DNA from 2 places in the Hydrogenophaga sp. RWCD_12 genome. Region 2 is predicted to be linked to the other one. Evidence: riboswitches for the same ligand, from Rfam matches in the RefSeq annotation. Region 2 holds a riboswitch; the other holds the start of a gene.
The links. A riboswitch is a leader RNA that binds a small molecule or an ion and turns the genes downstream of it on or off. The one in region 2 is predicted to bind S-adenosylhomocysteine.
Positions count from the first base shown of each region.

Region 1: linked by a shared signal. The riboswitch ahead of ahcY (adenosylhomocysteinase) and the one ahead of metH (methionine synthase) in region 2 are both predicted to bind S-adenosylhomocysteine.

Region 1 covers NZ_JBKIXC010000003.1:349,709-360,019, forward strand. Annotated here, with positions in the region: gene metF (methylenetetrahydrofolate reductase [NAD(P)H]) at 1-531, opposite strand, end outside; gene ACLIJ1_RS13605 (TlyA family RNA methyltransferase) at 516-1,277, opposite strand; gene ahcY (adenosylhomocysteinase) at 1,284-2,720, opposite strand; S-adenosyl-L-homocysteine riboswitch at 2,794-2,881, opposite strand; gene ACLIJ1_RS13615 (HAD family hydrolase) at 2,937-3,749, shown strand; gene ACLIJ1_RS13620 (MFS transporter) at 3,746-5,005, shown strand; gene ACLIJ1_RS13625 (class I SAM-dependent methyltransferase) at 5,022-5,765, opposite strand; gene ACLIJ1_RS13630 (DUF6976 family protein) at 5,869-6,852, opposite strand; gene ACLIJ1_RS13635 (hypothetical protein) at 6,863-7,078, opposite strand; gene ACLIJ1_RS13640 (hypothetical protein) at 7,184-7,507, opposite strand; gene uvrA (excinuclease ABC subunit UvrA) at 7,517-10,311, opposite strand, start outside.
Region 2 covers NZ_JBKIXC010000004.1:310,570-320,880, reverse strand. Annotated here, with positions in the region: gene ACLIJ1_RS16975 (hypothetical protein) at 347-676, shown strand; gene ACLIJ1_RS16970 (hypothetical protein) at 701-1,132, shown strand; gene ACLIJ1_RS16965 (hypothetical protein) at 1,158-1,376, opposite strand; gene ACLIJ1_RS16960 (sigma 54-interacting transcriptional regulator) at 1,395-2,996, opposite strand; S-adenosyl-L-homocysteine riboswitch at 3,061-3,169, shown strand; gene metH (methionine synthase) at 3,194-5,938, shown strand; partial or broken gene ACLIJ1_RS16950 (zinc-ribbon domain-containing protein) at 5,987-6,058, shown strand; gene ACLIJ1_RS16945 (hypothetical protein) at 6,200-6,811, shown strand; gene ACLIJ1_RS16940 (SDR family NAD(P)-dependent oxidoreductase) at 6,841-7,638, shown strand; partial or broken gene ACLIJ1_RS16935 (ATP-binding protein) at 7,650-8,294, opposite strand; gene ACLIJ1_RS16930 (hypothetical protein) at 8,571-10,311, shown strand, end outside.

The DNA.
Region 1 (10,311 bases), on a different contig from region 2:
GAAGCGGCTGTAGGCGTCGGCGCTGTAAAAGTACTGCGTGATGGCTGAGTCGGCGCCGGCCTTCACCTTGGTGGCATAGGCCTTCAGGTCGGCCTCGGGGGACCTGGCCTGCGGATGGACCTCGGGGTAGGCAGCCACTTCGATGTGGAAGTCGCGCCCGGTCTCTTCGCGGATGAAGGCCACCAGGTCGCTGGCGTAATGGAACTCGCCGCCCAGGCCATAGCCGCTGGGCAGGTCGCCGCGCAACGCCACCAGGCGCCGGACGCCCATGGCCTTGAGCATGGCCAGCTGCTCTCGCACGCTGGCCTTGGTGGCGCCGATGCACGAGAAGTGCGAGGCCGCCTGGACACCTTCGGCCAGGATTTCACCGACCGTGTCGAAGGTGCCCTGTTGCGTGGAACCGCCGGCACCATAGGTCACCGAGCAGAACTCGGGCTTGGCCGCGTAAAGCTTCTGGCGCACCACGCGCAGCTTCTCGGCGCCTTCGGGCGTCTTGGGCGGAAAGAACTCAAAACTCAGGGGCAGGCCCATACGAAGAACTCCCGGTTGCCATCACCGCCGGTGATGGCACTCTCAAAATAGTCCCGCAGCTGCAGGCCGTTGTCGGAGCAGGCCTGCGCGATGCGTTGTTGCACGAGCGCATAACTCGTGGTGTCTTTCACCAGACCGCCCTTGCCGATGTGCTCGGGCTGCAGTTCGAACTGCGGCTTGACCAGCATCAGCAGATGACCCGAAGGTTTCAGCAGCGGCACGATGGCCGGCCAGACCAGCGTCTGCGAGATGAACGACAGGTCGCCGACGATCAAGTCGAACGGCGCGGCGGCCACTTCGCCACCGGCTTCCTCCAGCTGCTGCGCCGTCAGCTCGCGTGCATTGCATTTTTCAATGCAGACCACGCGCGGATCGCTGCGCAGCTGCGGATGCAGCTGGCCCTGTCCCACGTCCACGCCCACGACCTTCATGGCGCCGCGCTGCAGAAGGCAGTCGGTAAAGCCACCGCTGCTCTGCCCCACATCGAGGCAGAGCAGGCCGGTCACGTCCAGGCCGCAACGCAGAAGCGCGCCGTCCAGCTTGAGACCGCCGCGCGAAACGAAGCGCGACTCGGCCGTGTCCTGCAGCTGCAGTTCCACTGTCACGCGCAACGCCTCACCGTTCTTGGCCACGGCTTTCCAGTCGCCCCCAGACAGACGCCAGCGCACCCCCGCAGCAATCAGCCGCTGGGCCTGCGAGCGCGACGCGGCCAACCCTCGCTCAACGAGCAACTGGTCAGCACGCATCGGTAATCAATACCGATACGTGTCGGGCTTGTACGGGCCGTTCTTCGGCACGCCGATGTAGGCGGCCTGCTCGTCGCTCAGCTCGGTCAGCATCGCGCCGACCTTCTTCAGGTGCAGGCGCGCGACCTTCTCGTCCAGGTGCTTGGGCAGCACGTAGACCTTGCCCACGTCGTAGCCTTCGGGATGGCAGAACAGCTCGATCTGCGCAATCGTCTGGTTGGCGAACGACGAAGACATCACGAAGCTCGGGTGGCCCGTGCCGCAGCCCAGGTTCACCAGCCGGCCCTTGGCCAGCAGGATGATCTTCTTGCCGTCCGGGAAGATCACGTGATCGACCTGGGGCTTGATCTCTTCCCACTTGCAATGGGCTTCCAGCTTGGCGACCTGGATCTCGTTGTCGAAGTGGCCGATATTGCAGACGATGGCCTGATCCTTCATGGCGGCCATGTGCTCGTACGTGATCACGTCGCGGTTGCCGGTGGTGGTCACGAAGATGTCGCACTTGTCGGCGGCGTATTCCATGGTCACGACCTTGTAGCCTTCCATGGCAGCCTGCAGGGCGTTGATGGGGTCGATCTCGGTCACCCACACCTGGGCGCTCAGGGCGCGCAGAGCCTGGGCGGAGCCCTTGCCCACGTCGCCGTAGCCGGCCACGCAGGCGACCTTGCCGGCAATCATCACGTCGGTGGCGCGCTTGATACCGTCCACCAGCGACTCGCGGCAGCCGTACAGGTTGTCGAACTTGGACTTGGTCACCGAGTCGTTGACGTTGATGGCACGGAACATCAGCGTGCCCTTGGCCGACATTTCCTTGAGGCGGTGCACGCCCGTGGTGGTCTCTTCGGTCACGCCCAGGATCTGGGCGCTCTTGCGGCTGTACCAGGTGTTGTCTTCGGCCAACTTGGCCTTGATCGCGGCGAACAGAATGCGCTCTTCGTCGCTGCCCGGATTGGCCAGCACGCTCTGGTCTTTCTCGGCCTGCTTGCCCAGGTGCATCAGCAGCGTGGCATCGCCGCCGTCGTCCAGGATCATGTTCGGACCTTCGCCCTCGGTGCCCTTGGCGCCGAAGTCGAAGATGCGGTGGGTGTAGTCCCAGTAGTCGACCAGGGTCTCGCCCTTGACGGCGAACACCGGCGTGCCGGCGGCAGCGATCGCGGCGGCAGCGTGGTCCTGCGTCGAGAAGATGTTGCAGGACGCCCAGCGCACCTGCGCACCGAGGGCTTGCAGGGTCTCGATCAGCACGGCTGTCTGGATGGTCATGTGCAGCGAGCCGGTGATGCGTGCGCCCTTCAGGGGCTGCTTGGCCGCGAACTCTTCGCGGATGGCCATCAGGCCGGGCATCTCGGTCTCGGCGATCTTGATCTCTTTGCGGCCCCAGTCGGCCAGACCGATGTCGGTGATGACGCAGTCGGCGTTGACGGCGTTGGGAATGCGTGCGTTCATGGTTCGCTCCATTGAAGGTTGAATGAACCACTCCACGGGCGACACGGGGGCAAAAAAAAGCCCATCGCACGGAAGTGGATGAGCGTCGTTGCATGGTTGTCCGAGCCTCACGCTCCGCGCCGACCGGTGGTCGGGGGTGCGCTGCAACGCTCCTCGGATGGCCGTGATTCTACCGCAGCCCCTGTTTTTGCGCATCTGCGAAACTGCGCAACCTTTATGCCTCACTTCACCCTTTCCGACTGGCCTCTGGCCGCGCGATTGACCATCCGCGGCGTGCTGACCGACATCGACGACACGCTGACCACCGACGGCGCGATCACGCCCGACGCTCTCGAAGCGCTGCGCGCGCTGCGCGCCGCGGGCCTGCCCGTGTTCGCCATCACCGGGCGCCCGGCGGGCTGGAGCGAACCCTTCGCATTGGACTGGCCGGTCCACGCCATCGTGGCCGAGAACGGCGCGGTGGCGCTCTGGCGCGGCGAGGACGGTGCACTGCAGAAGGCGTACCTGCAGGACGCGGCCACACGCCGCAAGAACTTCGCACAGCTGCAGGCGGTGGCGCAGCGCGTGCTGGCCGAACTGCCGCACGCCCGCCTGTCGCAGGACAGCCCCGGCCGCGAAACCGACATCGCCATCGACCACAGCGAATTCGCGGAGCTGGACGAACAGGACATCCACCGCGTGGTGCGGCTCATGCACGAGGGCGGGCTGAACGCCACCGTCAGCTCCATCCACATCAACGGCTGGATCGGTGACCATCACAAGCTGGCCGGCGCGCGCTGGATCGTGCGCGGACACCTGCAGCGCGATCTGGACGCGGAGCGCGAGCACTGGGTGTACGTCGGCGACTCGACCAACGATGCCACGATGTTCGGGCACTTCCCGCACAGCGTCGGCGTGGCCAATGTGGCGCGGTTCTGGGGCCAGCTGGCGCACAGACCACGCTACGTGACGCAGGGCGAGCGCGGCGCGGGTTTTGCCGAAGTCGCACACGCCGTGCTGGCAGCCCGCCAAACCGGAGCCCCCGCATGACCGGCCCGCTGCACCCGCCGCCGCCAACCGATGCCGCCCCACCACCGCCACCACCCGCGCTGGCGCGGCGTGGCCTCTGGGCCATTTTCGGCGCCACGTTCTTCGAGCTGGTGGGTTACTTCATGCTCATGCCGTTGCTGCTGTTGCGGCTCAAGGACGGTGGTGTCTCGACCTCGATGGCCGGCCTGTTCGCGGCGGTGGGCTGGGTGGGGGTGTTCGTCATCACACCGTTCGCCTCGGCCGTGACGCAGCGGCTCGGACGCAGGCCCACACTGTGGCTGTCGGCGGCGGTGCCGGTGGTGTCGACCACCGGCTTCCTGCTCACGGACGCGCTGCCGGTGTGGTTCGCCTGCGAGTTCATTGCGGGCGCAGCCTCGGGCCTGCGCTGGGTGCTGGCCGAGGCGGTGGTGGCCGAGTTCGCGCCACCGCTGCAGCGTGGCCGATTCGTGGGCCTGTTCGAAACCATGGTCGGCACCACCTTTGTCATCGGCCCGGCCCTGCTGGCCTTGGTCGGTCCGACCAACCCGATTGCGCTGTGGCTGGTGCTGGGCTTCCTGGTCCTTGGTCTGATCGGCAGCTTGTGGATTCCGCGCCTGCCGCCCGCGCACGACGCACACGAAGCCCGCGTGGGCCTGCACGGCGTGTGGCACGCCCTCCGCGCGCACCCGCTGATCATGACGGTGGGGTTTGTCGGCGGCTTCTTCGAGAGCGGGCTCACGTCGATCCTGCCGCTGTACGGGCTGGCGCTGGGCATGGGCGCCACGGCCGCTGCTCTGCTGGTGTCGGCCAGCGGCCTGGGCAGCGCACTGATGATGTTGCCCGCCGGCATGGCGGCCGACCGGCTGGCACAGCAGCCCCGGCGGGGCGGTGCTCACGGCGCACGGGTGGAGATCCTGCACGCCTGTGCGCTGATCACACTGCTGGCCACGCTGCTCATCCCGCTGGTGGCCGGTGCGCCCTGGCTGGCCGCCGCGCTGGCCTTCGTCTGGGGTGGCGCGGGCGGCAGCCTCTACACGCTTGCCATGATCGACATCGGCTCGCGCGAACAGGGCATCACCCTGGTCAACAGCACGGCGGTGCTGGTGCTGTCGTACACGCTGGGCGGGACGCTGGCACCGGCCCTGGGTGCAGCCATGCTGGACTGGGCGCCAGTGGTGGGCTTTCCCGCCTTGCTGCTGGCCGTGGCCGGTCCGGGCTGGTGGCTGCTGCGGCGCGAGCGGCGCGCGCTGCGCGTGGCACCCGGCAGCAAACCTTGATCCAGCGTCCGCCGGCTCAGCGGGTGCGCAGCGGGGCCTGGTAGAGCCAGACCGGTTTGCCCTGGACGGTCTCCAGCCGGACCGTGGGCTTGAGGCTCCGGGCCTCGAATTCCAGACTCACCAGCCAGGCACCGGGCCGCAGTTCGGCCGCGGCCTTCTCCACCGCGCGCGGCATGCTTTCCGGCCGCTGGAACAGGTAGACAAGGTCGCAGCCCGACCAGTCTGCCGCCCAGATGTCGGCCCGGCGCACCCTTGCGACATTGCCCCTCAGACGGCAGCGCAGCGCACACAGCATCGTCAGCGGCCAGCTCCATTCCCAGCCAAGGATCTGCGCCCGCGGGTACTGGCGGCGCAGCGCGATCAGTCCGGCGCCCAGGCCGCAGCCCGCGTCCACCACCACCGCTCCATCGGGCAGTGCCGCTTTCTCCGCCAATCCGTTCAGAGCTTCGGCGGGTGTGGGGAACAGCGGCGCGTCGCCCCAGCTGCCCAGCGGGTACAAGGCCAGCAGCAGGGCCAGCGGCAGCAGCCAGATCCAGCCGGGCACCGCGCCCGCCGCGCCACTGACCAGCAGCGACAGCGGGAACCCCGCCAGCATGAACAGCCGCCGCCACGGCGTGCGCCCGGTCCAGGCAGCCAGCCCCGCCGCCAGCAGCGCGACCACAAAAGCACCGGGTGCGCCAAGCCCGGCCACGCGCAGGCCGACGAACAGCGCCCAGGCAAACGCCCAGGTCAATAGGGCGGGGAGTGGCCAGATCAGCATGGCGCGATTGTCGCCGTCGCAAGAACGGGCTTCGGAAAGACAAAAGGCGCCCGAAGGCGCCTTTTTCACCGACCCGCGGGCGGACCGGGCTGTGACCGCGGCATCAGTCGATGCGCAGCACGACCAGCGTCTGGTTGAGCAGCTGGTAGCCGATCTCGCCGAAGGTCACCGGCCCGCGCAAGTCGCCGATGTTCTGGCCTTCGAGTTCGCCGAACAGGAAGTTCAGGATGCAGTTGCACGAGAAGTTCACACCGTCCGTGCGGTAGCCGGCCAGGCGTTCGCGGAAGCTGGCGCCGTAGTCGGCCACAGGCTTGGCGAAGTGATAGTCCACGCCGGTGAACACCGGGGCGTACAGCACCACCTTGCGGCCATCCGCGTCGACCGACTGGATGGATGCGTTGATGTGCGCACCACCGAAGTCGCCCACCAGCGGCAACTTGCCGTCGGCCAGACCCTTGGCCTGCACATAGTCGGCCAGGTTGGTCTTCTCGCCGTTGACCAGGCACTCACCCACTTCGAACGAGGTGTCGGTGAAGCGCAGCACGTCGCCATCGCCCGGTTCGAAGATGTTGACGATCTCGATGGAGGCCAGCTGGCTTTCGGGCAGGGCCACATGGGCCACGACCACGCCGTCTTCGAACTTCTCGCCGGTGGCGCCCAGGTAAACCTTGGGGGTCACTTTGCCGAGGTCAGAGAGATGGATGCCGGCGACCCAGCCCACGGTGGGCTTGAGGAAGGCGTCGGCATCGTTCACGGCTTCGGCGGCAAAGGTCTTGTGGGCAGCGCTGCCCGCAGGCACGATGGCCACGGTGAAGCCGTTGTCCGGCCCGTTGCCCACGATGGACTTGAGCTGGTCCGCACCATAGTGCGCGAGGGTGATCTGGCCCTGTGCGGGCAGCGGGCTCACGAACACCTGCCCGCTGGTGGACACCACGCCACCGGCCGTGTCCATGAAGTAGGGAATGGTGCCGGCGATCCATTGCCCCTTGGGCAGGGAATCCAGGGCGCTCTCCGGGCCAGCGAGCGACAGGTGGGCGCCGCCACGGATCAGTTCAGCCGTTTCGGCCAGTGTCATCAGACGGTTCATGTGCGGTGCCTCAGAGACGGTTGAGTTGGTCGATTTCGGTGGAGAGGATGCGCTCCCACTTGGTGAAGAAGGCCTGGATTTCCGAGGCTTTCTGGGGCGGCGCATCGGTGCTGCGCTCCAGGCGCTTGACCAGAAGCTGCAGGGCCAGGTTGGAGGTCTGGATGCGGGCCAGACCGCCGCCGGCCGCGCGCGACCAGCAAGGGTGTGTCGAAGTGGGAAGTGCCATGGGAGGACTCGGTTCGCGGTGAAGACAAGCGGGGGTATTTCCCCCACCACCTGCAAGGTCTAACGACCAAATCCTGGCGAACTTGAGCCGTTTCTGATGTGCCGTTCAGCGCCGCAGGCCTTGCAGACTGGCGTCACAGCCAATGCCAGCCGCGATCCAGCGCCGCGCAAGCCGACGCATCAGGGGGGCCGCCCAGGCCCAGCGCGGGCCGAGCACGCCGGCGGCATCGCTGATCGCGCCGCAGCGGTAGAGGCTTTGCGTTTCGTCCCAGCGCAGGGCGTCACAGGCTCCAAGGCTCTTGCGTGAAATCACCTGCCCCAGCGGGCAGGGTTCGGCCAGGCAGCACACCCCGCAGCCGTTGCAAGGCGTTCCCACGACAGGCTGAGGTGGCGCGGCCGGGTGGATGTGGATGACCTGGTCGGGCACCATCTTGTCTGGTCAGGACCGGGCCAGCACCGGCCCCAGCACCTTGCCCGTGTGCGTGCCCAGCCGCACCACGTCTTCCGGCGTCGCCGCCGCCACGATGCGGCCGCCGCCCGAGCCGCCTTCCGGCCCGAGGTCGATGATCCAGTCGGCCTCGGCCATCACGTCCAGATCGTGCTCGATCACGATCACGCTGTGGCCGCCGTCCACCAGGCGGTGCAGCACGCGGATGAGCTTTTCCACGTCGGCCATGTGCAGGCCCACCGTGGGTTCGTCCAGCACGTACAGCGTGTGCGGCGCCTTCTGCCCGCGGCGCCCGATCTCGTCGCGCACCTTGGAAAGTTCGGTCACCAGCTTGATGCGCTGCGCCTCGCCGCCCGACAGCGTCGGTGATGGCTGGCCCAGCGTGAGGTAGCCCAGGCCCACGTCCTTGAGCAACTGCAGCGGGTGGCTGATCGCGGGCATGGAGGCGAAGAACTCGACCGCTTCATCGGCCGCCATCTGCAGCACGTCGCCGATGTTCTTGCCCTTCCAGGTCACGGCCTGGGTCTCGGGGTTGAAGCGTGCGCCGTGGCAGACCTCGCAGGGCACCTTCACGTCGGGCAGGAAGCTCATCTCGATGGTGCGCATGCCCTGCCCTTCGCAGCCCGGGCAGCGGCCTTCGCCGGTGTTGAACGAAAAACGCCCCGGACCGTAGCCGCGCGCCTTGGCTTCCAGCGTGTCGGCGAATAGCTTGCGCACCGTGTCCCAGAAACCGATGTAGGTCGCCGGACAGCTGCGCGGCGTCTTGCCGATCGGCGTCTGATCGACTTCGAGCACACGATCCACCGTCTCGCTGCCCAGCAGCTTGCTGCAGCCGGTCCAGGCGGGGCGCACGCCCTCGTTGTCCCAGGCCTGGCGGCCGGCGAGAGTGCTGCGCTGGGTCACTGCAGCGGCCGCGTTGGTCAGCAGCACGTCGCGCGCCAGCGTGGATTTGCCCGAGCCCGACACACCGGTCACGACGACCAGCCGTCGCAGCGGTACGTCCACATCAATCTTCTGCAGGTTGTGCATCGCCGCGCCGCGCAGCTCCAGCCGCTCGGCCTCGGCGCTCACCGGCCGGCGCGGCTGCAAGGGGTGCTTCATCGCGTGCAGCAGGTAGCGGCCCGTGAGCGAGTCGGGGCTCGCCGACAGGTCGGCCACCGTGCCCTGCGCCACCACGCGGCCACCGCGCTTGCCCGCGCTGGGACCGATGTCGATGATGTGGTCGGCACGGCGGATGGTGTCCTCGTCGTGTTCGACCACCACCAGGGTGTTGCCCATGTCGCCCAGCTTGTGCAGCGCGTCGAGCAGGATCTGGTTGTCGCGCGGGTGCAGGCCGATGGTCGGCTCGTCGAGCACGTAGCAGACGCCTTGCAGGTTGGAACCCAGCTGCGCCGCCAGGCGGATGCGCTGTGCCTCACCACCGCTGAGCGTGGGCGCGCCGCGGTCCAGCGTGAGGTAGGAGAGCCCGACCTCTTCGAGGAAGGCCAGGCGGCTTTCAATTTCAGGCAGCAGGTCGCGCGCGATGTCGGCTTCACGATGGCTGAGGCCGCCGTCACTCATCATGGCCTGCACCCATTTGCGCACGTCGCTGACCGACAGCCGCGCGATCTCGGTGATGCCACGGCCGGCCTGCCCGGTCGCGGCCACGGCGCCGAACTTCACCGCCCTCGCCTGCGCGTTCAGGCGCGTGCCTTCACAGCTCGGGCAGGCCTCGTCGGTCAGGTCTTCCACCTCGGGCTCGGCAAAGCTCTGCTCGCGGCCCTTCTGGTCGTCGTCGCGCACCGAGTCGTCCAGCGCCTTGCGCTGTTCGCGCGAAAGCTTCACGCCCGTGCCCACGCAGTCGGGACACCAGCCGTGCTTGCTGTTGTAGGAGAACAGGCGCGGATCCAGTTCGGGATAGCTGGTGCCGCAGACCGGGCAGGCACGGGTGGTGGAGAACACCTCCATCTTGCCCATCCCCGCCGTGGGCCGGCCTTCGGCCAGCGCGGGGGCCAGACCATCCAGATCGGTCAGCAGGTGCAGCGTGCCCTTGCCCAACTCCAGCGCTTTGGTCAGCTGCGTGCGCAGCCAGGCTTCGTTGGCCGGGTCGACCACGCCATCGGCCACGGGCAGTTCGATGGTGTGTTCCTTGAAGCGGTCGATGCGCGGAAAACCGGTGGTTGGCAGGAACTCGCCGTCCACGCGCAGGTGGGTGTAGCCGCGCGGGCGCGCCCAGTCGGCCAGCTCGGTGTAGACACCCTTGCGGTTGACCACCAGCGGCGCCAGCAGGCCGATGTGGCGACCGCGGTAGCGCGTGAGGATGGCGGCGGCGATGCTCTCGGGGCTTTGCGGCATCACGGCCGCGCCGTCGTGCACGCAGTGCTGTGTGCCCAGCTTCACGTACAGCAGGCGCAGGAAGTGCCAGACCTCGGTGGTGGTGCCCACCGTGGACTTGCGGCCACCGCGCGAGAGGCGCTGTTCGATCGCCACCGTGGGCGGAATGCCGTAGACCGCGTCGACCTCGGGCCGGCCCGCGGGCTGAACGATGCTGCGCGCGTAGGCGTTGAGCGATTCGAGGTAGCGCCGCTGGCCTTCGTTGAACAGGATGTCGAACGCCAGCGTCGACTTGCCCGAACCGCTGACCCCGGAGATCACATTGAACTTGCCGCGCGGAATGTCCACGCTCAGGTTCTGCAGGTTGTGCTCCTTGGCGTTGACGATGCGGATCGCGTTGCTGTGGTTCCTGGCGCGGGCCGCGGCGGCGCGCTGTCGCTGCGGTTGTTTCAGATAGTCGACCAGGCGGCCTT
Region 2 (10,311 bases):
GGCCTTTAGCCACATACCGCAACGGTCCGGTTAGCTCAAACGTTAGCCCGCAGCCAAATGCAACACCGCACTGCTATTCGCTACGCCTGCTATTTGCTCGCAGGGTTGCTCGTGTTGTGTTCGCTGTGGTGCTTGCTCTGGGTTATTTCGTCCTCGAGCATGGCATTCACAGACTGCGCTGGGGCGTATGACTTGTTTGCCAAGAACCCGCGTTGTCGGCAGCCGTCCATTGCCGGGCTACTTGCACTTGCGTTGGTGATTTGCGCTGCCGGCGCGGTCTTTTTGGGCCGAAGGTTTCGCTCGTGAGCCTTATCCATACTCAGATCAGCTTCAACGCAAGTCGCTCATGAACATCATCGGAATCTACGGATTCACTGGCCGGCACACCGGGACGTCCGAATACGACTGGAATCACCCGGAAGCGGGCGCGACACACCAGTGCATGCTGTTCCTCCGGCAGGAATCGGAATCGGGCGAGTTTGAGTCGGCCATGGCGGAGTGCCATCGGTACGGCTTCGAGGCCATCGAGAACATGAGCTATGGCAAGCTGGACGTTGAGGTGCTCAACACGGAGCCCTACAGGGGCTTCTCCGGGTTCTACGAAGAAGCGCTCGCGAGTGGCAGCGCGTTGGTCTTCTATCCAGCTGAGGCCCAGAGCGGTGGCGCTGGAGCCTGATTCGCTGGGCCTCACCACATATATATGTTGAACATCGCCTCCATGTCGCTAGCGCTGGCAGGCCTGCTGGTCCTGGTCGCGTCGCTGGCGCACCTGGCATGCATCGCGATTGGCGCCAAGGCGTATCGGTTCATGGGTGCTGGCGAACGGATGGCGCGGGCCGTCGAGGCGGGCAAGGTCAAGCCAACGCTCATCACCCTCGTCATCGCCAGTGTTCTGCTCGTCTGGGCGCTGTATGCCTTCTCCGGCGTTGGGCTGGTTCCCAAACTGCCCTTCACTGAACTGACGCTGTGTCTCATCAGTGCCGTGTTCCTGGCCCGGGCCATCGCCTTTCCGTGGCTGCGGCCCAGCTTCCCCGAAAACTCCACCACCTTCTGGCTGGTGTCTTCAGGCATTTGCCTGGTGATCGGCCTGCTGTACGCGGTCGGTGTTGCGACACTTTGGTCAGCGCGGTGAGGTCAGGCGCACACTCGCGCGACTTCTATCGGCAAACCAGGCCGCCATCATCCAGCGCAGGCGGGCGCATCAGATCGTCGTCAATGCCCATGACCGCGCTGGCCCGTTCTACCGCCCGCCACAGCAGCGGCGGCATCTTCAGGATCTCGTCGGGTGAGTCGGCCTGGGCGATCCAGTGGCTGATCTGCCGGTGCTCGTCCGGGGTCAGCAAGGCCAGGTGCAGCATTTCGTCGATGGTTTTCATGGTCGCCTAGTGTGGGGCTCAGCGCACCCCCGCCTTCCTCAAACGGTAACTGAACTGCCGCAGCGTCAGCCCCAGGCTTTGCGCCGCGCGCGACTGGTTGCCGCCGTGCTGCGCCAGGGCGACGGCGAGCTGGTGGGCGTCGTGTGAGCCGGCGCTCTGGTAGTCGCGCACCAGCGGGGTGGCGGCCTCGGCCGGTGGCGCGTGGCGCGGAGCCGGGCGGACCGGGGTGGCCAGCGCCTCGGGCAGGAAGCGCGACAGGTCGCCCGCGTGCACCACGGGCTGGTCGGCCAGCAGCACCACGCGCTCGATCACGTTGCCTAGTTCGCGGATGTTGCCGGGCCAGTCCAGCCGCTCCAGCCGTTCCAGCGCGTCGGCGGCCAGGTGCACGTTGCGCTGGTGGGCTTGGTTGGCGCGGCTGGTGAAGTGCAGGGCCAGGGGGCGGATGTCTTCGCGCCGCTCGCGCAGGCTGGGCAGGCGGATCGGGATGACGTTGAGCCGGTAGTACAGGTCCTGGCGGAAGCGGCCGCTGGCGGCTTCCTGCGCCAGATCGCGGTTGGTGGCGGCGACCAGACGCACGTCGATGCGGATTTCGCGCTGCCCGCCCAGGCGCACCAGCGTGCCTTCCTGCAGCGTTCGCAGCAGCTTGGCCTGCAGGGCCAGCGGCAGTTCGCCGATTTCGTCGAGGAAGATGGTGCCGCCGTGCGCCTGTTCGAACCAGCCGGGGCGGGCGCTGTGGGCGCCGGTGAAGGCGCCGCGTTCGTGGCCGAAGAGTTCGCTCTCGAATAGCGTGTCCGGGATGGCGGAGCAGTTGACCTTGATGAAGGGCTGGTCGCGCCGGCCGCTGGCCAGGTGCACGGCGCGGGCAAACAGCTCCTTGCCGGTGCCGGACTCGCCCAGCAGCAGCACGGTGGCCTGCGACTCTGAGACGCGCTCCAGCTCGCCCAGCGCTTGCAGCAGCGCGGGCGAGCGGCCGATCAGCCCGTAGCGGGCGCTGCCGACGTCGAGCGCACGCTCCAGCGCCTCGTTGCGCGCGGCGAGCTGGCGCGTCTCTTCGGCCACCAGCTGTTCCAGCCGCAGCAGCTGGCCGGCCAGGGTGGCGAGGATGCGAAGCAGCGCCAGGTCGTCGTTGAGGTGGCGCTGGCGGCTGCGGATGCGGTGGCAGGCGAGCACGCCCACGGTGGCGCCGTTGACTTCGATCGGCAGCGCGATGAAAGCCACGGTCTGCGGCGGCAGGTCGGCCCGCGCCACGGTGCGGAACAGGAACAGCGGCTCTGCGTCCACGTCCTGCACGATGGCGGGCAACCCGCTGGCCAGCACCCGGCCGGTGATGCCCTCGCCCCAGCGGAACACGCCGCGCGCGGCCTCCGCAGCGGTCAGGCCGTAGGCGTGGCGGACGGAGGCGGAGCGCTCGCCGCCCTCGCTGACCTCGTCGGCCAGCACCATGCGCCCGCGGTTCAGTCCCAGCAGCTCGCTCATCAGGTGCAGCATCTCGCGCAGCACGTAGGCGGGCGCCAGGCTGCGTCCCACCAGCTTCATGACCTCGCGCATCAGCAGCAGCTCCTGGGCGTGCCAGTCGGTGGACGGGGCGCCAGGTGCGTCGGGGTCGGTGCGGTGGGGCATGCGCCGAAGGCAAGCAAACATCGCACCAGACCCGTGCGCCGGCGGTTGGCGGCTAAAATCCCGGCCTCTCAAGGAGCGCTGCAGCGCCACCCCCCGCGGGCTGGCGTCAGGCTTGAGGTTTCGGGCGTCCACCGCCCCTCCGGCCCCGCCGGTTCCAACGGCGCTCACCAGTTTATGAATCCCTTCTGGTGAGCCCCATGTCCGACGTTTCCTCCTCCGTCTCCGTTCCCCCCATGCTGCTGTCCGGCCTCGAGCCGCTGCGCATCGGCGAGGGCAGCCTGTTCGTCAACGTCGGCGAACGCACCAACGTGACCGGCTCCAAGGTGTTCGCGCGCATGGTCCTCGAAGGCCGCTACGAGGACGCGCTGGCCGTGGCCCGCCAGCAGGTCGAGAACGGCGCGCAGATCATCGACATCAACATGGACGAGGCCATGCTGGACAGCCAGGCCGCCATGGTGCGGTTCCTGAACCTGATTGCCGGCGAGCCCGACATCGCGCGCGTGCCGATCATGATCGACTCGTCCAAGTGGAGCGTGATCGAGGCCGGCCTGCAGTGCATCCAGGGCAAGGGCATCGTCAACTCGATCTCGATGAAGGAAGGCGTGGCGGAGTTCAAACGCCAGGCCGGGCTGGTCAAGCGCTACGGTGCGGCCGCCGTGGTGATGGCCTTCGACGAGCAGGGCCAGGCCGACACCTACGCACGCAAGATCGAGATCTGCGAGCGCGCCTACCGCGTGCTGGTCGATGAAGTGGGTTTCGCGCCCGAAGACATCATCTTCGACCCCAACATCTTCGCGATCGCGACCGGCATCGCCGAACACGACAACTACGCGGTCGACTTCATCGAGGCCACGCGCTGGATCAAGCAGCACCTGCCGGGCGCCAAGGTCAGCGGCGGCGTGTCCAACGTGTCGTTCAGCTTCCGCGGCAACGACCCGGTGCGCGAGGCGATCCACACCGTGTTCCTTTACCACGCCATCCAGGCGGGCATGGACATGGGCATCGTCAACGCCGGCATGGTCGGCGTCTACGACGAGCTCGAACCCGAACTGCGCGCGCGGGTGGAAGACGTGGTGCTCAACCGGCGGCCCGACGCCGGCGAACGCCTGGTGGAAGTGGCCGAGAGCGCCAAGAGCGGGGCCAAGGACGAGAGCAAGCAGAACGAGTGGCGCGCACTGCCGATTCGCGAGCGCCTCTCGCACGCGCTGGTGCGCGGCATCAACGCCCACATCAGCGAAGACACCGAAGAGATGTGGCAGCTGATCAAGGCCGACGGCGGCCGCCCGCTGCACGTGATTGAAGGCCCGCTGATGGATGGTATGAACGTGGTCGGTGACCTGTTCGGTGCCGGCAAGATGTTCCTGCCGCAGGTGGTGAAGTCCGCCCGGGTGATGAAGCAGGCCGTGGCCCACCTGCTGCCCTACATCGAAGAAGAGAAGCGCCAGCTCGAAGCCGCCGGCGGCGATGTGAAGTCCAAGGGCAAGATCGTGATCGCCACCGTCAAGGGCGACGTGCACGACATCGGCAAGAACATCGTGACCGTCGTGCTCCAGTGCAACAACTTCGAGGTCGTGAACATGGGCGTGATGGTGCCCTGGCAGGACATCCTGAAGAAGGCCAAGGAAGAGGGCGCCGACATCGTGGGCCTGTCGGGCCTGATCACGCCCAGCCTGGAAGAGATGCAGGTGGTGGCGGCCGAGATGCAGAAGGACCCGCATTTCCGCGAGAAGGGCATCCCACTGTTGATCGGCGGCGCGACCACCAGCCGCGTGCACACGGCGGTGAAGATTTCGCCGCACTATGAAGGTCCGGTGGTCTACGTGCCCGACGCGTCGCGCAGCGTGAGCGTGGCGCAGGGCCTGATCGGCGACGGCCGTGTGCAGTACCTGGCCGAACTCAACGCCGACTACGAGAAGGTGCGCGCGCAGCACGCGAACAAGAAGCAGGTGCCGTTGTGGCCGCTGGCGCAGGCGCGTGCCAATGCGACGCCGGTGGACTTCGCCGCTCACGCGCCGGTTGCGCCCCGCTTCATCGGCCGCCGCGTGTTCAAAAACTTCGACCTCGCCGAGGCCGCGAAGTACATCGACTGGGGCCCGTTCTTCCAGACCTGGGACCTGGCCGGCCCGTACCCGGCGATCCTGAACGACGAGGTGGTGGGCGAGCAGGCGCGCAAGGTGTTCGCCGACGCGCAGGCCATGCTGAAAAAGATCATCGACGGCCGGTGGCTGACGGCGAACGCGGTGATCGGCCTCTACCCGGCCAACCGCGTGAACGCGGACGACATCGTGCTCTATGCCGACGAGGCGCGCCAGCAACCGGTGCTGACCTGGCACGGCCTGCGCCAGCAGACCGAGAAGCAGGAAATCGACGGCCCGGATGGGAAGCCGATGATGCGCCCCAGCCGCTGCCTGGCCGACTTCGTCGCGCCCGCCGGCACGGCCGACTACGTGGGCCTGTTTGCGGTGACAGCGGGTGTCGGTGCCGAGAAGAAGGAGCAGCAGTTCCTGGCCGCGCACGACGACTACAGCGCGATCCTGTTCAAGGCCCTGGCCGACCGCCTGGCCGAAGCCATGGCCGAATGCATGCACCACCGTGTGCGCACCGACCTCTGGGGCTACGCGGCGGGCGAAGCCCTGAGCAACGAAGAGCTGATCAAGGAGAAGTACCAGGGCATCCGCCCGGCGCCCGGCTACCCGGCCTGCCCTGACCACTCGGTCAAGCGCGCCATGTTCGCGCTGCTGCAGGCCGACGAGATCGGCATGGCGCTGACCGAGAGCCTGGCCATGACGCCGGCCGCCAGCGTCAGCGGCTTCTACCTCGCGCACCCGGACAGCCAGTACTTCAACGTCGGCAAGATCGGCGACGACCAGGTGCAGGACCTCGCGGCACGCAGCGGCGTCGACGCGACCGAGCTGCGTCGCTGGCTGGGCCCCAATCTCTGACGGGGGTTGTGCTAAAACCCGCTTCCCTTCTGTCTGAACACGGCATCCATGGCTCTTGTGTGTCCATCCTGTGGCGCGGAAAACCGGGACAAAGCCCGGTTCTGCCGGGGATGCGCACGTCCGCTGGAGCAGCCCGGCGAGGCTGATTCATCGACCGACAAGCGGGAGCGGCGGCCGGGAGCGGCCGAACGTGCCCGGCGGCGGCGCCGGGCCGCTGCCAAGGCAGCCAGCCCTTCCCGTTCGCGCTGGACCGGAGCCATCGTGGCCGCGGTGCTGGCCCTGGGCATCGGCTGGTGGCTCGGCGCGCGACAGACCAGCCCCGCGCCGGCACAGGCCGCTGCGCTGCCGGCGGCGACGGCTCCTGCGACCGCAGTGTCGCCTGCCGTGACCGCTGCGCCCGTGCAGCCGCTGGCGGCGGTGCCTGCGACCAGCGCGGTCGAACCCCCGGTCGGCGCAGATACCACCGCTGCGCCGGAGTCGGCTGCTGCGGTGGACCGTCTGCGTCAGTCGGTCGAGATGCTGGAACGCCAGGACCGCGCGCGTGCCGCGGTGCTGGAGCAGCAGCGCCTGAAAGCCGCCCAGGAGAAGCAGCGCGCCGACGAAGCCCGCCGACGCGCCGAGGCGCAGGCGGCAGCGGCCACCCCGGCGCCCGCCACCCCCGCCACTGTTGTCCAGGGCAACGTTCCCCCGGTGGCGACAGCGGCGCCTTCTGCACCGACGGTCGACCAGCTGTGTGCTGGCAGCACCAATGTGTTCGCCCGCGATTTCTGCCGCATGCGCGAATGCGGCAAGCCCGGCTACACCAACGACCCGGTCTGCGTGCGCTTCCGGCAGATGGAAGAAGCGCGGCGCCAGGAAACCGAACGCCGCTGATCACACCCCGTCCCGGGGAAGGAGCCTGCATGTCGAACCCGAATCCTGCCGCGCGCCCCCTGGCCCTGGTGACTGGTGCCTCTTCCGGCATCGGTCTGGCGCTGGCCGAGGTGCTGGCCCGTGAAGGCCACGATCTGGTGCTGACAGCCCGCCGCGTCGAGACCATGGAGGCCAGTGCGCAAGGTCTGCGCCAGCGCCACGGCGCCAAGGTCGTGGTGATCGGCGCCGACCTGTCGCTGCCGGACGGGCCGCAGCACCTGTTCGACCAGGTGCAGGCACTGGGGCTGCGCCCGGCGATCCTGGTCAACAACGCCGGGGTTGGCACCTTCGGGTCGTTCAAGGACACACCGCAGGCGCCAGACGAAGCCATGCTGCAGCTGAACATGAACAGCCTGGTGGGAGTGACCAAGCGTTTCCTGCCGGGCGTGATTGCGCAGCGCGGCAGGATCCTCAACCTGGCCTCGACCGCGGCCTTCCAGCCCGGTCCCGGCATGGCGCTGTATTTCGCGAGCAAGGCATTCGTGCTGTCCTTCTCCGAGGCGCTGCACGCCGAGCTGCGAGACCAGGGTGTCTCGGTCACGGCCCTGTGCCCCGGGCCCACCACCACAGGCTTCCAGTCGGCCGCCGGCATGGACCGCTCTGCCCTGTTTTCCTCGCCCTGGATCAAGAGCGCCGAACAGGTGGCCGAGGCCGGCTACCGCGCCATGCAGCGTGGCCAGCGGGTGCACATCCCGGGCGCGATGAACTGGCTGCTGGCACACGGCGCGGCCTTCACGCCGCGGCCGCTGCTGATGCGCATTGCGCAGCGGCTGACGCGCGAAACCTGACGTGCCGGCCGCTAACCCGCGGCCCGCAAAGCCCGCCGGTACTGCACCGCTTCGGCGATCTGCGACACGCCGACCGACTCACTGCCTGCGAGGTCAGCGATGGTGCGGGCCACGCGCAGGGCGCGGTGCGTGCTGCGGGCGCTCCATCCCAGCCGCGCGGCCGCGGTCTGCAGGAACTTCAGCGCGGCCGGTTCGACCTGCGCGTGTTCGTCCAGCGACTGCCCCGCGAGCTTCTGGTTGATGTGGCCCTGGCGCGCGTGCGCGCGGGAGCGGGCGGCTTCTACCCGTTCCCTCACCACGGCACTCGGTTCGCCGGACATGCCCCGCAACAATTCCTCGGGCGGCAGCGCCGGCACCTCGACGTGCAGATCGATGCGGTCCAGCAGCGGTCCGCTCAAACGCCCCTGGTAGCGCGCGATCTGGTCGGGCGTGTCGCGGCAGGGCTGGGTCGGGTGGCCGAGAAAGCCGCAGGGGCAGGGGTTCATCGCGGCCACCAGCTGGAACCGCGCCGGGAACTCGCTCTGCATCGCCGCGCGCGAGATGCGGATGTGGCCACTCTCCAGCGGCTCGCGCAGGGCTTCGAGCGCGGCGCGCGGGAACTCGGGCAGTTCGTCGAGAAACAGCACCCCGTGGTGCGCGAGAGAAATCTCACCCGGTGGGCATATTCAAAGTTACGCCAACAAATCACCAAAGTTGCAGTGCAACGTTGGTGATTTGTTGGCAACTAGGATGTCTGCAATGCAGCGGTTGCTGCCGGTCGAAGTCGTGCACCGTATTCACGCTTTGGGTGCACTGCAGACTTTGCCGCATGCAACCACCGAGTGCATTGACCGCTGGTCTCAGGTGAACTACCCCTTAACATGGACGCAGTAACACGCGATCCATCGGCTGGGACGATGGATATCCCTCGGACAGAGAGCACCAGAATGCAGATGAAGGCTGAAGAAAAGGTCATCTCGCCATCACAGTTCATGCGCCAAATCCGGCCTGAGCTCTATTCAGATTCGACCTCACGCGTAAAACACCACCTTAAAGCCGAGGTCCTATCCCATCACCTGGACACCATCACCGAGCGCAACCAGACGCATGATTTTGAACTGTTCTGCCGCAAGCTTTGCGAGCGGACGATCTGCCCGAACTTGAGGCCCGCAACGGGCCCGGAGGGTGGTGGTGACAGCAAGGCCGACACCGAGACCTCACCGGTATCCGATGAGATCAGCAAGCTCACCTACGTCGGTATGGCCAATAGCGGCAGCGAGCGATGGGCTTTCGCCTTCAGCGCGAAGAAAACGTGGGCCGACAAGGCGCGATCGGACGTGGCCGGCATCATGGCCACGAGCCGCGGCTACAAGAGAATCTTCTTTGTGACGTCGAGGGCTGCGCGTGCAAAGGATCGAGCCCGAGTGGAGGATGAACTTACCCGTGAGTACGGTATTCAAGTCACGATCCACGACCGCATCTGGATCCTCGATGAAGTCATCGACAAGAATCGCCGCGACCTTGAGTACAACTATCTGGGGATCGGTGATGAAACGAGCGACCATGATCTTGGCCCATCTGACTATTCGCGCAAGCAGCAACTGGCCGACATAGAGAAGGAGCTGACGGACCCTTCCGCGTTTGTCGGTATGGAGATGCAGCGAGCAACCGAGGCACTCGTGGCAGCCAAGTTGGCGCGGGAGCTGGAACTGCCCCGAGCTGACGTCGACGGCAGGCTTCTTCGGGCCGTTCGCCTGGCGGACGATGGGGGAACGCACCGGCAGCAGCTCACCGCCCGCTACGAGACGCTCTGGACGGCATTCTGGTGGTTCGACGACATTAAGGCGATCGTCGATGGCTACGACGGCTTTGAAGCCCTGGCAATCGGAAGCGAGCACGCGACGAACCTCGAGTTGTTGTGCAACCTGGCGCAACTGCTATTCAATGCCGTCATCCATGGTCACCTCACGTCCGAGCAGGCAGGACTGCAGCCGCGAGTTGCTCGGTTGTCCTCAAGGCTTTCCGAACTGGCGAGCGACAGCGGCCGCCCGAACAATGCGCTGGAGGCAAGGACTTCGCTGCTGACCATCCAGGTTAACGAAGCCCTGACGGCCGGTGAGCCCGAGCGGCTAGCCTCGTTGTGGCCTCAGTTCGGAGACATCCTCGCCAAGGCCGACGGCCTGGGAGAATTCGACGCCAAGCGCCTAACTAGGCTGATTGAGGTGTTCGGTCCGGTTGCCGGCAAGGATCGCGGTTACCGGGATCTCGTGGATCAAGTCTCCGACTTCGTGGCGAAACGTACGGGCGAGAGCCAGGGCGCGCTGGTTTTGCTCAAGCGCGCCAATCAGCTCGACTTCGACGAGAACATGGAGATGATTCGGCTCCTCGGCAAGGCCGCCCGGCTGCTTTCCAAGAAGGAGCATGCGGAGGACCTCGTCCGTGCACAGGCCCTGCTCGCAGTCGCCTACCGAAGTGCCGGCTTGCTTTGGGCGGCGCGTGCGAGCTCCACGTCGGCCGCTGCGACCTTGTTCATCGAAGCCGACGAAGGCGGCGAACTTCCGGCAACCACATTCCCTACGCTGATGAATGCGGCATGGCAGGCGGTCGAGCTGAAGCACTTCCCCGAAGTGCTGGAAACAGTTCAGGTCGCGCGCGGCTGCCTGAACTCGTTGCCTTTCGACGACGAGTCGGCGA